4 regions of the Chryseobacterium sp. SIMBA_038 genome follow, and region 1 is predicted to be linked to each of the others. Evidence: riboswitches for the same ligand, from Rfam matches in the RefSeq annotation. Region 1 holds a riboswitch; each other region holds the start of a gene.
The links. A riboswitch is a leader RNA that binds a small molecule or an ion and turns the genes downstream of it on or off. The one in region 1 is predicted to bind cobalamin.

Region 1 (3,354 bases):
CTTCCTGCCAACGGATGGTTCTCTCGGTTTCCTGTTTTAATAAATTGTCGTATTGTTCGACATTCAGTTCTCCTTTTTTGAATTTTGCTCTCCAAGTTCTCACTTCTTTTGTCTGTGGAAACGAGCCAATTGTTGTCGTTGGGAACAAAGGAAGTTGCAAAACTTCCTGCTGTGTTTCTTTCCTGATATTGAACGGAGAATTCCTCTGCGCATCTTCTTCAGTCGTCACATCAACACGGTTTTTCACATCCTGATTGTGAATTAAGGTTGACGTTTTACGGTTTTCAATCGCCTTTTTATTTTCAGCTAAAGCTTGTAAAACATTGTAATCCGGATTTTCTGAAGCTAATTTTTTTAAATTAACAATTTCATAAACTTTCTGTTTCGCAAAAGCCAGCCATTGCTTGATTTCAGGTGATAAAATATCTTCATTTTTCTCAGAATCAAGGTCAAAAGGAGAGTGTAGCAATGAACAAGACGGTGCAATAAAAACTCTTTCCGAACCAATTTTTTGAATGGCAGTTTTAATGATGTTTAATGAGTTTTGGAAGTCGTTTTTCCAGATATTTCTTCCGTCAACAATTCCTAAAGAAAGGCTTAAAGTTGTTGGGATATTATTTAAAACTTCATCCAATTGTTCAGGACAACGAACCAGATCAATATGCAAAATATCGATAGGAAGGGAATTTGCCAAAGCAATATTATCTTTTAATCCATCAAAATAAGTAGCTACAATGAATTTCAGGTTAGGAAATTGTTTTCTGATTTCAGCATAAATAAACTGATATGTTTCTTTCGCTTTTTCATTTAAATCTAAAGCTAAAAATGGCTCATCAAACTGAATATATTCTGCACCATGATTTTCAAGTTCTTTTAAAATCTGAATATAAACGGGAAGTAAGTTTTGTGCTAAATCTAATTTGTCAAAACCTTCTTCTTTTTCCTTTCCTAACAATAAATACGTCAATAAACCGATAATAACAGGCTTTGCATTGATTCCCGCCTGTTTTGCGCTGATGAATTCTTTAATAATTTTGTTGGAAAATAATTTAAACTCCTGATTTTTCTGAAATTCAGGAACGATGTAATGATAATTGGTATCAAACCATTTGGTCATTTCCATGGCGGTGATATCCAATCCATCTTTCTGGAAACCTCTTGCCATTGCAAAATAAAGGTCAAGTTCAGATTTTTTGAGAGCAATTTCCTGATAACGTTCCGGAATTGCTCCAACCGTTAACGTCATATCCAAAACCTGATCGTAATATGAAAAATCATTACATGGAATAAGATCAATTCCTGCTTCCTGCTGTAATTTCCAATTTTGGTGAGTGGTGGTTTTTCCAACTTCCAACAATTCGTCTAAAGGGATCTTGCCTGACCAATAGTTTTCACAAGCTTTTTTAAGTTCTCTGTTGCTACCAATACGCGGATAGCCTAGTAAGTGTGTTTGCATTTCTTTTAAACTTTTAAATTAAATTTGATTTTAAAAGTTCTTCAGACACTTCGAAATGCTATCGAGGAAAAGAATTTATGGAATAGAGTAGATACAGTGAGGACGTAATTTTTTCTTTAAATAAAAGAATTGGCTTAACATTTTTTATTTTTTTTGACGCAAAGTTTTAATTCAATTTTCTATATTATTTAAGCGGGCAAAGAAGAATCAATAAATTGATTTTAAGAAGCTGGTGTATAAAACATAAGCTTCATCAGCGACAAAGTCGCAATTCTTTGCTCCCTAAAAATAAGAAGCTATCATAAAAAATCTTTGCGTTTAAAAATTCAATCAAGTTAAAATTCAATTTAAAATTTTAAACCAAAATACGTTCAAAAGTATCATCTGTATGACCCAAAAGCTTCAAACCGCGAAAGCATTGTCAATTCGGAACAGGCAGGTCTCCTGACTTGTAACAGTTTTTGTCATCCTTCCCGTTTTCACAGTGGATCTACTTGGACAAAAACTTTTTTGTGTTACTTACAGTTGCGCGACAGTTCGTGATTTTCACACGATTCCCTATTAATTTACCTTAAGTAAAACCTTTTCCGTTTGATGAAGTATGTTAAAGAACAAAATAGAGTTCAAAGATATTGATTAAAGTGAATTGATTGGCTTAGTACTAAATATTAAGTATAATATTTCGTTTAAATCAATTTGAAAAGATATTTATTCTTTAAATTTGAAAAATAAAATCAAAAAAAGAATATTATTCTGTGGAAAGACTCGACGAAAAGGATCTTCAACTGTTAAGAATCCTACAAAAGAATGCAAAATTGACCGTAAAAGAGTTAGCGAAAGAAGTTAATCTTTCAGCATCGCCTGTTTTTGAACGAGTGAAAAGACTCGAACAAGAAGGTTATATTAAACATTATGCAGCCGTTTTGGAAGCTGAAAAACTGAACCGTGGTTTTACCGTTTTTTGTCAGGTCAAACTGAAAATTCATGACCGTTCTGTTGGAAATGAATTCGTGAAAGATATTCTACAGATTGATGAAGTTGCGGAATGTTATAATATTTCCGGAGATTTTGATTTTCTCCTAAAAGTTCAGGTACGAGATATGAAGCATTATCAAGATTTTGTGTTCAATAAATTGGGCTCTGTAAATTCCATCGGAAGTACGCACAGCACTTTTGTGATGGCGGAAGTGAAGAATATTTATGGGGTGAATATTTAGTAATTGTAAATTTTAACCACAAAAGAGGCAAAAGCTAATTGATACCCATTATTAGGAGACAATAGTTTTCAAAAGAATAAAAATCAAAGATTTTTAAAACTAATGTGTTCTTATTTGCGGTCGATCGATTGACTTAAAATACTAATGTGTTAATCTTTTGTAACTTTTGACTCCGTCGAATCTTCGATTTGTGGTTAAAATGAAAAGTTTAAACAATTTTTATTTTAAATTATCTCCGACTTCTAATCCTGCTCAAAGAAACAGAAGTAATTCCCAGATAAGACGCAATATAATGTTGCGGAATTCTGCGGATAATCTCTGGAGACTGCTCAAATAATTGATTGTATCGTTCTTCCGGTGTATCTTTTATTCTGGAAATAAATAATTTTTGATACTTTAAAAGTCTTTGCTGAAGGTTATTATAATAGAAATCTTTGATGTAAGGATTACGCTCCATTTTCTGTCTGAAATCTTCAAGAGAAGCGCTGTAAACAGTGACAGGTTCTATTGTTTCAATATTATAAAGACTTGGCAGGCTGTAAAAAAGACTTTCCCAAGACGAAATAAAAGCGCCTTCAAACATGAATTGAAAAGTAATTTCTTTTCCGTCATTATTGAGCCAGCCTCTCGTAACTCCTTTTTCGATGTAGTAAAATTTTCGGGCGATTTTGCCTTCTTCGA
Region 2 (3,354 bases), on a different contig from region 1:
CGTTGAAGACAAGCGCGATAATTTGCAAAAACTGAATGAACAGCTTCAACAAAAACTGTTCAATTTTCAAAAATTATACGAGGATGAACATCGAAAACTTCAGTTTGGAAATAAGATTGAAACCTTTATCGACGGCTACATAAAAGGAAGATCCCGAAAAGATGTTGTGAAAGATTTTGTAAAGATCTTAGAACAGGAAAAATTCAGGAAAATCGGAGCTGATAAAGATGAAACGAAAAGACTTCAGGTTGTAAAAAGAAAAATTACGCAACAGCTGAAAAAAGAAGACGTTATTGAAAAAATTACGGAAACTAACGAAAAAATAGAGGAAAAACGTCAAACTGACCGCGCTGTTTGGATGAAAATTGGTCAACGTGTTCGTATCACAGGAAGCACAAGTGTCGGGACGATTGAAAAGATATCCAGAAATAAAGTAATTGTGAATTACGGAACTTTCAAAACAACGATTAGTGCTGAGGAATTGGAGAGGATTTAATGATTAATGTATGACTGTAAAAACACAAATTACTTTCAAGGATTTTTGGAGTTTTTATTTAAAAGGTTCTTTAATAAGATTTTTTGGCTTTCCAATAATTGCTGTTTTACTTTTTATATTTAAAGGTTTTCTGGATGGCGATGAGCGGGATATTTTTCAAAATGCTTCCATTTGGTTACTTGTTTTATGGGTTTTCATGACTCTTAGAGGTTATTTTAGTATTAAAAAAGCTTATTATTCAGACAAAAAAATTCAGGAAAATATTTCGTATACTTTCGTTGAAGATAAAATTAAAACCGAAGGAGAGACATTTGAGAACGATTTTCATTGGAATACGGTTTCCAGAGTAAAAGAATTAAAAGATTGGTTTCTTATTTATCACAGTTTGCAAACCATGAATATGATTCCTAAAAAGGATTTTACAAAACAAGAAATTGTAACGCTCAGAACGATTATTAAAAATAATGGCGTAAAAGCGAAACTTAGAAATGATTAATATTATAGAAAAGAGAATGTTTATATGCATTCTCTTTCTTTTTATCATTAATACAATATATAATTATGTTCAGAAAAAGCATTTAATTTATATATTTGAAGAGTCAAAAATTTTTCATGATGATTTCCGCAAAAAAAGTATTTTATTTATCAATTTTCAGTGTTTTTTCTTTGAGCTTAATGAAAGGGCAAAATAAAGTTCCTTTTGGAGTTGTAAAAGCTGAAGAAGGCTATGCCATGGTACGTGTTGCTAAGGATAATTACCGAAAAATTGTGGATAAGATCCGTATGCGCCGAGGAGATGTTTTTGTATATGTAAAACCCGCTCCCGGAGAAACAGAATGGATATGGATCAAATACCCTGACAAAGACGACACTGAAAAACCTTTCGTAAGATACGATTCGTTAAACAAAGAAGGTATGGTTAATAAAGACCGTATCGCTTACATCGATCAGTTACCACCTTACACTCCATCAAAATCTAAAAACGGAAAATCTCTTATTTTCACAGATAATACTGATCCGAAAATTCCGGCTAATCAGAGAAGTAAAGTTATTATTGATGTTTACCCATCCACCGCGAGTTATCGTAAAAAGGAAAAAGATGCTAACGGAAAAATCCTTACCATTGATAAAGTAAGACCTTGGGGAATCGGTAATGAACTTCCTGAAGGTGTGACGGAAATTAAATCTATCAGGATTCAACAACCTGGAAGAGGTTCTGTTTTTGTGAGAGAAGCTATTAAAAATTTATTCCAACCAGCAATGGACTTCAATAATGTTGGAGTGACTTCTATCGATAATGATCATATTTTCCTTTACATGATCAATGGCTCAGGAGAAAACCGCTACACCACGCTTTGGACGATCAAAGAAGGAAAAGTTATCAGCCAGATCATCTATAATAATCCGGAATAATTCGTTTATCTTTCATATAATCCTTATTTTTGCAACGAAAAGTTATTTTGCTTTTGGCTTCTAGCTGATGGCATCTGGCTTTTTAGAAACTGGTTCTGCTTAACCGCAGATTAAAAGGGAATCGTGTGAAAATCACGAACTGTCGCGCAACTGTAAGTAACAAAAAGTCTTTATCAAGAATCCACTGTGCAAGGCATGGGAAGGAGATAAAGATGTTACGAGTCAGGAGACCTGCCTATTTCTTTAAGACAAAAACTTTCGCGATCTGAAGTTTATTGATCAATAGTTTTTTTCAGGAATTTCTATGTTCCTGTTATTTTCTGTTTGTTCTAATATCCTTTCTTTTCGCTTTAATTAATAATGAAATATGACTACAGAAGAAAGAATTAAAGCATCCGAAACCAGCATTTTTAAAGCCGTTTTCCCTAATACAACCAATCATTACGACACCCTTTTTGGAGGTACAGCGATGCAATTGATGGATGAAGTGGCATTTATCACCGCTACCCGATTTGCCAGAAAAAGAGTGGTTACAGTAAGCAGCGACAAGATTGATTTTAAAAGACCAATTCCTGCAGGAACGATTGTGGAGTTAATTGGTAAAGTTTCTCACGTCGGAACAACAAGTATGAAAGTAAATGTAGAAATCTACACCGAACAAATGTATTCTTACGAAAGAGAAAGAGCAATTGTGGGTGATTTTACTTTTGTGGCGATTGATGAATTTAAGAAACCAATTCAAATATTATAAATCCTTTTTATGGTTTCGGCGGCCAAAGGCCGCCGAAACCTCTTTTATTCTTAAAAAAATCTTCAATTTAGAGTCTTAAGTTTCTCCACAAAGTGGATTAGATTCCCTGCGGGAATGACAAAAATGATGTTAAAGTTGATGATTTATTTTAATATTTAGTATAAAATTATCTCACAACTTTCTCAGTTTCCAAATTTTTAATCATTAAATACTGAAAAGCCTCTCCCATTTCATCTGAAGCTCTGCTGATTGCATTTTCCAACATATTTCTGACTTGATTTTCAGTTACTCCGGCTTCTGTCCAGCTTTTTCCTGAGGTGTGAGAATTTAAAATGAAAGGCATAATTCTGTCGATCGCACAGGCAAAAATAGCATCAGGAGTTTGTTCTTCTTCAAATTCAAGCCAAAGATTGAAGAACTCAGTACGTAAAGGTTCATCTAAAATTCCGAAAATATTTTGAGCGGATTTTTTTTCCCTTTCAAATTTCCCGACCATTGCTGCTTCATCAAATAGGAAAGTATCTCCGGCTTCAATTTCTACTAAATCGTGAATGGAAAGCATTCTTATTACTCTTAACAAATCAACATCTGCCCTATTTTTCGCATATGGAAAAAGAATTTGAGCTAAAATAATAATCTGCCATGAATGTTCAGCGGTATTTTCTCTTCTCGAATCATCGGCATTGTAATTTCT
Region 3 (3,354 bases), on a different contig from region 1:
TGATCTTCATATAATACGGAGTAACTGAAAGTTGTACACCAGCAATGTTAAACTGATTTCTCAATTCAAACTGATAAGATGTTTCAGGTTTTAAATCTTTATTTCCGCCCGGACTCCAGTAAAGATCATTAAATGTTGGAAATCTGAAATTCCTTGAAGCACTGATTCCCACATTATACCAATCAACAGCATTCCATTTTCCTGAAAACGAAAATTGGAGTGGCGAACTGATATCTTCAACAAAATCTTTTTTAACTCCGGCTTCAAAACGAAGATCTTTCGTTGTAAAATAACGAAGTAATCCCGCTACAGAACCTACATTTCTACTTATATGATCGATTCCGGATGCATAACCTTCGCCTTTATTAACCTGAAATTCTGTAATTAAGTTGAAATTTAATTTTGGAACAATAAAATAATTAAAATCATTTTTCAGGATATAATTTTTCCCTGTTCCGCCACTCGTTTTTGGCCCGTTGATATTGCCAAAATATTGGAAATTTTCTTCTGTATAAGCCGCTTTAAATGAATTGCTGAACTTAGATTTATTCCAATCCCAAGAAATTAAACTTCTTACATTTTGAGTTTCATATTTCGTCGGAGTCTGGCTTTCAAAGAAAACAGGATAATGCTGATTTCCATTAAAAAACTCAGAGATCCAAGAGATTTGGTGATGAGGTGTTATTTTATAAGCTGCCGAAAAATTGAAATTGGTATTATTGTATTTTCCGTTTCTGTTGATATAATTATTTGATTGTTCAACTTCATAATCATTTTCACTAATAGAATAATGACCGGAAGCCTTAAAACTGAATTTCTCATTGCTGTAAGAAGCTTTGAGCAAATTATTAAAAGTACCGAAAGATGCCGCCTCAGAAAATAACGAAGCGTGAGCTCCTCTGTTAAAATCCAGATTGTTATTTAAATGGATGCTTCCACCGATCGCGCCACTGCCATAACTTACACTTCCTCCACCTGATTTTACAATAAGCTGATCAAATCCCCCAAAAGGAATATTATTAACATCACCCTGACCCAAAAAGTTAGAGTTAATATTAATTCCGTTCCATACAAAGGCAGTCTGCGAAGCTGTTGTACCTCTGAAAGATGGTGAAGAAACCGCTCCACGACCATTTTCTTTGATATAAACGGCAGATTGAAAACGTAAAATTTCAGAAAGATTGGTTGAGTTTTTCTCAGCATCCTGAGGAGTAATGGTGGTAACGTTATGAAAAAGCTTAACCTTACTCATTTGGTTATCAAAAACGTAAACGGTGTCAATGGTTTTCTCCTGTGCGAAAAGAAAACAACCATAAGACGAAAAAAGCAGTACTAAAGATCTTTTTATATCCATCACTATTTTACTTTTCCTCCGAAAGCAATCTATTTTTTTATTATGATTTTGGCAGGTCTCCTGACTTTCGCTTTTCTACACCTTCCCGTTTGCACAGTGGTTTTTCGTAGAAATTTCGGTTGCGATTTACAGTTGCGGGGACAGTTTGGGGGTCTCACCCAATTCCCTTTTCATTCCAATACACTGGAAACCAAAATTTTTGCAAAGATAATTTATTAAATTGAAATGCAAAATCGTAAAAGGCTTAAATAATTACCCATTAACAATTTTATTTATTTTTAGGAGCTATTTCCCGCTTTCCGTTACAATCTTTTTTTTTCAAAAAAGGATTTTCTCTGCAATCGGGGCTAGGGTATTTGTCGCCTTTTCAATTGTTCCCGTCATTGCGAACCGAAGGTGAAGCAATCTCATAAAACAATTAGTGATAAAAAAGATTGCTTCGTCGCTTTGCTCCTCGTAATGACAATAAATTTTGCTGAGTGAAACGCCTTTGCGAACGAAAAATATTCTCAATGATTTTAAAGAAAACCTTTGCGATCTTTGCGCTAAAAAAAAGCACTCACAAACTATAAGAAAGTAGCATCAAAATAAAACGGCAACAAATCCTTAATAGAATTCACTTTCACGACCACATCATTCATGCTCGAAAAATAAAGATCAATATTTTCATTCTGTTTGGTTTCATATTCAATTAAGCTTTGTCTGCAAGCTCCACAAGGTGGAATGGGCGGATTTTTCTCATGAAATTCTCTTGGTCCGCCAACAATAAAGATCTTTTTAATCTTTTCATTCGGAAAATTGGCTGCTACCCAGAATAAAGTCGTTCTCTCAGCACAAAGTCCTGACGGAAAAGCCGCATTCTCCTGATTATTTCCAGAAAAGATTTCTCCATTCTCCAATAAAACCGAACAACCCACCAAAAAGTTGGAATAAGGAGCGTAAGCATTTTCTCTGGCTTGTTTTGCTCTTGCGAACAAAGTATTTTCTATATCGCTAAGTTCACTGCTATTTTTAAAATATTCGTAACCTATCTGTATGTCTTTTTTCATATATTGTGGACCTAAAAAAGGGGGATAAAATTACCTCTTTTTCACCAAGTGGGCAATATTATTTTGTCCTTCAAAATTTTAAATTAAAATTCAAAACATCAAACATGTTATACACTCCTATAAAATTCAGAAATGTTGAAGTAAAAAACCGTTGGGTAATGTCCCCGATGTGTATGTATTCTAGTGAAAACGGAATGGCTAATGATTTCCATTACGTACATTACGGAAGCAGATCGCAGGGCGGAACAGGATTAATTATAGTAGAAGCAACCGGCGTAGAACCTCGTGGAAGGATCACCAACCATTGCATGGGAATCTGGAATGACGAACAGGCGGAAAAACTACAGAAAATTGTTGAGTTTGTTCACAAGAATTCAGACAGCAAAATAGGAATTCAGATTGCACATGCAGGAAGAAAAGGCTCAACTTGGAACAATTTGCAAATTCCTGTTGAAGAAGGTTGGGAAACCGTTGCGCCAAGCCCGATTCCTTATCATCCGACAGAAAGAATTCCACACGTTTTGACAGTAGAAGAGATCAAAGAACAGGTTCAAAACTTTAAAGAAGCAGCAAGAAGAGCTGTAAAAGCAGGTTTTGATGTGGTCGAAATTCACGGTGCACATGGTTATTTGGTTCACCAGTTTTTATCTCCGCTTTCCAATATCAGAACGGATGAATATGGAGGAAGTTTTGAAAATAGAATCCGATTTTTATTAGAAATTGTAGATGCTGTAAATGAAGAATTAAATGAAAATGTTGCGCTGTTTGTAAGAATTTCCGGAACAGAATACGCTGAAAATGGCTGGAATATTGAAAGCAGTGTAGAATTGGCGAAAATATTAAAAAATCATTCAGTTGATTTGGTAGATGTCTCAAGCGGGGGAAACATTCATGGAGTAAAGATTCCTCTTTTTGATGGCTATCAGGTTCCTCTTTCTTCTCAGGTAAGAA
Region 4 (3,354 bases), on a different contig from region 1:
ATGCGTATACCAAGGCTGTATATGATTAACAGCAATATTGTTCTGATTGATATCGTAACGCTCTCCTACATAAATGAAACTGTAATTGAAAGCCCAATCCTTATAATCCGCCATTAAAGTAAATGTTCCGCTGTGCCAAGGTGTGTAAGGGATTTGATCTCCAAAGAAAGACTCTTCCCTGTCGGAAAAATCTCTTGCACTTTGATAAGTGTAGCTTAATAATGGTTTGATTTTTACTTTTCCGACCTGCAATTCTGCCTGAATATTGACATCTGCACCCAAAATTTCAACATAATCAAGATTCTGCATTGTCCATCGGAACATACTTCCATTAGGAGAAGCAATAATTTTATCCTTCACCTGATTGAAATATCCGTCCACTTTTACATAAAAGCCTTTAAAAAAGTTATTATTATCGTAAAATTTTTGATAGGTAAAACCAAGATCGTATTGCTCCGTAAATTCGGGTCTTAAAGAAGAGCTTCCGATTAAAGTGTAATACAAATCATTGAAAGTAGGCATCCTGAAAATACGTTTATAGAAACTTCGTACCGTAAAATCTTTAGAATCAAAAGGCTGATAGCTTAAAAATGCGGCCGGCGTCCATTCTGTTTTGTCGGGAGCTTTGGTGTTAAGCTCTACTTTTTCATGAACAAAAGTTCCCAAAACACTTCCTAAAAATTTGAATCTGTTCCATTGATAAGTTGTTGCAAAAGCCACAAGCGAAGTATAACGGGTAGGATAAGAAAACTGCCTCAAATCGGCATCCAGCGTATTATACTGAAAGTCTACACTAGCACTCACATCCCAATTCGGGGTAATAGAATACAGATTGGAAGAAGAAAGATATAGCTCCTTCTGGATATATTGATTCTGAATCTTAATTGAAGAAACCGTATCTACATATTTAGTATAATCGTATGCAAATTTAGCTTTGAACTGTGTTTCAAATTTTGGAAAGATCTTTTTTCTGAAATTAGCCTGAACGAAATAATTTTCATCAACCATTCTTTGCCCTCTTGCATCAAAACGGTTGTTTACAATAGCTCCGGGAATTCCTCGGTTTGATAAATAGCCGTAACCTCTTACATTCCAGCTTCCGTTACTTAAAGTTCCGTTAACGCTCGTCTCAAAACGTTTTGCTTTGATATCAGAATCAAATCTTTTAAAAATCGTATCATAAGCAACTGCTCCGTCAGGATATTTCCGCGAATATCTATATTTATAAACACCATCACTCTGCATAAATTCTGAACTAAAACTTGCAGAAACTTTATCCGAAATTTTCTGTTCTAAACGAAATGACGGATTAAAAAGATCGATAGAACTGTTTTTTAATCTGACAACGAAATTTGTTTTCTGATTTCCTTTAAAGCTTGGAGTTTTAGGCTGAAGATAAATTGAACCTGACGATCCAAAGTCTTTTGCAGGTTGAAAAATTTCGCTTTTCTGTCCGTTATACAGTGAAATTTCCTCAATGTCATCTAGTGAAAAACGGCCAAGATCTACTAATCCGTTTTGGGCATTTCCTAACTGAATTCCATCATAAAAAACTCCGACATGCTGGCTTCCTAAACTTCGAATGTTGATGGTTTTCATTCCGCCAATCCCACCGTAATCTTTAATCTGAACTCCGGAAAAATATCGCAATGCATCTGCAACCGACTGGCTGTTCAGTCTTTCTAATTGTTCTCCTGAAAGGGTCTGCGCAGGAAGAATCTCTTTAAAATTCTTTTTGTAAATGTTAACAGCTTTAATCGATTTCTCTTTTATACTGTCTTTTCTGGTTTGAGAAAAGTATAATTGAGCCATTAGCACAAAAATTGTGATAATAACTTTATAACATCCAGAAGTAAATTTTGATACCATTAGCTCTTTGAAAATAATAACGCTAATGGATATAAGAAAGCAGCAATGAAAAGCACAGCAATAACTGCACAGAATCATTGTTGTCCTAAGCTTTATTCCACGAAAGCGTCAAACGTTAAATCTTCTGGCAGGTCTTCTGACTTACTCCATTTTTGAAATCCTTCCCATTAAAAAAACAGTGGATATAATTTTCAAAAACTTTTTTGTGGAGCTTACAGCAGCGGGTCTGTTCCGGATTTACACCGAATTCCCTTTTAAGCGCTTTTTAGGGCTCACCAGATTTCGGCAAAGATAGAAAATTATCGGCAGATACAATATTTTGATTAATTAAATGATTTTCAGTTAAATAACAAAAACATCCCGTTAAAATTTTAACGGGATGCAAATAATTATGTTAAATTCCAAAGTTGATAAAAACACTCAATCGGGATTTCGCTTCAATATCTCCTCCTGCTAAATTAGAATAAGCGGGAAGCATTACTTCACTTCCCAAACTAAACTTTTTATAAGATGCTTCAAAACCCAATTTCCCATACAAAGCACTTCCTGCGGTATTGGGTAAATCTTCGCGAAACTGCTTATTTCGGTCATACACTTCTCCCTGCATTCCTGCTTTTCCTGAAAAAATTACTTTTTCATTGGAAATAAATTGATAGAATCCGGTGGCTGAATAATTCCATTGGTTTCCAAAATCATAATGCTTTTTGTTCTCTATTTTAATCGTATAATCTGTATTTAAAAGAACTGCAACTTTATTTTTCTGAAATTTATAATTCAAAACCATCTGATAATCCCAGCTTCCTGTTCCTAGCTGAAAACTCGGATTAACGCCTGTGATTCCTTTCTCGTCAAACTTTCCTAAGGGAACTTTCACTCCAACTCCTCCATTTAATTGATGAATATTATCCTTTGAGTTGATCAATTGATAGATTCCCATCAAGTTCAAATCTCCAATTCCATTGATCTTAATATCACCCTGCATTGTTTTCTTTTCATGAAAATGAAATGGCAAACTCGCATACACACTTAGTTTTTTAGTTAAAGGAATTTTACCCCAAAGCTGAATGGTATTGAAATATTGATCCTGCGTTAAATCCTTTACAAATAGATTTTCTTTTGCTTTATAATGCTGCGCAAAATATTTAATTCCGATAAATTGTGGATTCAATAAAGATTCAAAACCAGAAGAACCGTTTCCTGCAGCACATCCGCAAGCATCACAATCATCAAAAACCATTGCATGAAAATCAGTTGGAATATAAAGACTGTCACCGATTGTGTTCGCCTGAAATAAATTACATAAAATCAAGCTTATTATTAATAGTATTCTTTTCATGTTTACTCAGCAAATTTTGGATTTGAAATAAAGTTTTTATCAGACAATGTTTTTAGAAAGGCAATAATAAACTGCTTCTCCTGATCGTTCATTGCAATTCCGATGTGTCCGTTTTGTTTTAATTGAGGATCAAGATTGGGTTGATCTTC

Region 2: linked by a shared signal. The riboswitch ahead of SB689_RS12740 (acyl-CoA thioesterase) and the one ahead of metE (5-methyltetrahydropteroyltriglutamate--homocysteine S-methyltransferase) in region 1 are both predicted to bind cobalamin.
Region 3: linked by a shared signal. The riboswitch ahead of SB689_RS12145 (TonB-dependent receptor plug domain-containing protein) and the one ahead of metE (5-methyltetrahydropteroyltriglutamate--homocysteine S-methyltransferase) in region 1 are both predicted to bind cobalamin.
Region 4: linked by a shared signal. The riboswitch ahead of SB689_RS06755 (TonB-dependent receptor) and the one ahead of metE (5-methyltetrahydropteroyltriglutamate--homocysteine S-methyltransferase) in region 1 are both predicted to bind cobalamin.

The regions. Positions count from the first base shown of each region.
Region 1 covers NZ_JAWRXH010000001.1:771,136-774,489, reverse strand. Annotated here, with positions in the region: gene metE (5-methyltetrahydropteroyltriglutamate--homocysteine S-methyltransferase) at 1-1,456, opposite strand, end outside; cobalamin riboswitch at 1,873-2,057, opposite strand; gene SB689_RS03585 (Lrp/AsnC family transcriptional regulator) at 2,212-2,673, shown strand; gene SB689_RS03580 (Crp/Fnr family transcriptional regulator) at 2,903-3,354, opposite strand, start outside.
Region 2 covers NZ_JAWRXH010000003.1:388,927-392,280, reverse strand. Annotated here, with positions in the region: gene SB689_RS12755 (endonuclease MutS2) at 1-496, shown strand, start outside; gene SB689_RS12750 (YcxB family protein) at 507-992, shown strand; gene SB689_RS12745 (hypothetical protein) at 1,109-1,909, shown strand; cobalamin riboswitch at 1,983-2,163, shown strand; gene SB689_RS12740 (acyl-CoA thioesterase) at 2,277-2,660, shown strand; gene SB689_RS12735 (HD domain-containing protein) at 2,827-3,354, opposite strand, start outside.
Region 3 covers NZ_JAWRXH010000003.1:260,828-264,181, forward strand. Annotated here, with positions in the region: gene SB689_RS12145 (TonB-dependent receptor plug domain-containing protein) at 1-1,354, opposite strand, end outside; cobalamin riboswitch at 1,387-1,564, opposite strand; gene SB689_RS12150 (cytidine deaminase) at 1,921-2,403, opposite strand; gene namA (NADPH dehydrogenase NamA) at 2,508-3,354, shown strand, end outside.
Region 4 covers NZ_JAWRXH010000002.1:115,641-118,994, forward strand. Annotated here, with positions in the region: gene SB689_RS06755 (TonB-dependent receptor) at 1-1,812, opposite strand, end outside; cobalamin riboswitch at 1,978-2,164, opposite strand; gene SB689_RS06760 (transporter) at 2,264-3,205, opposite strand; gene SB689_RS06765 (cytochrome-c peroxidase) at 3,208-3,354, opposite strand, start outside.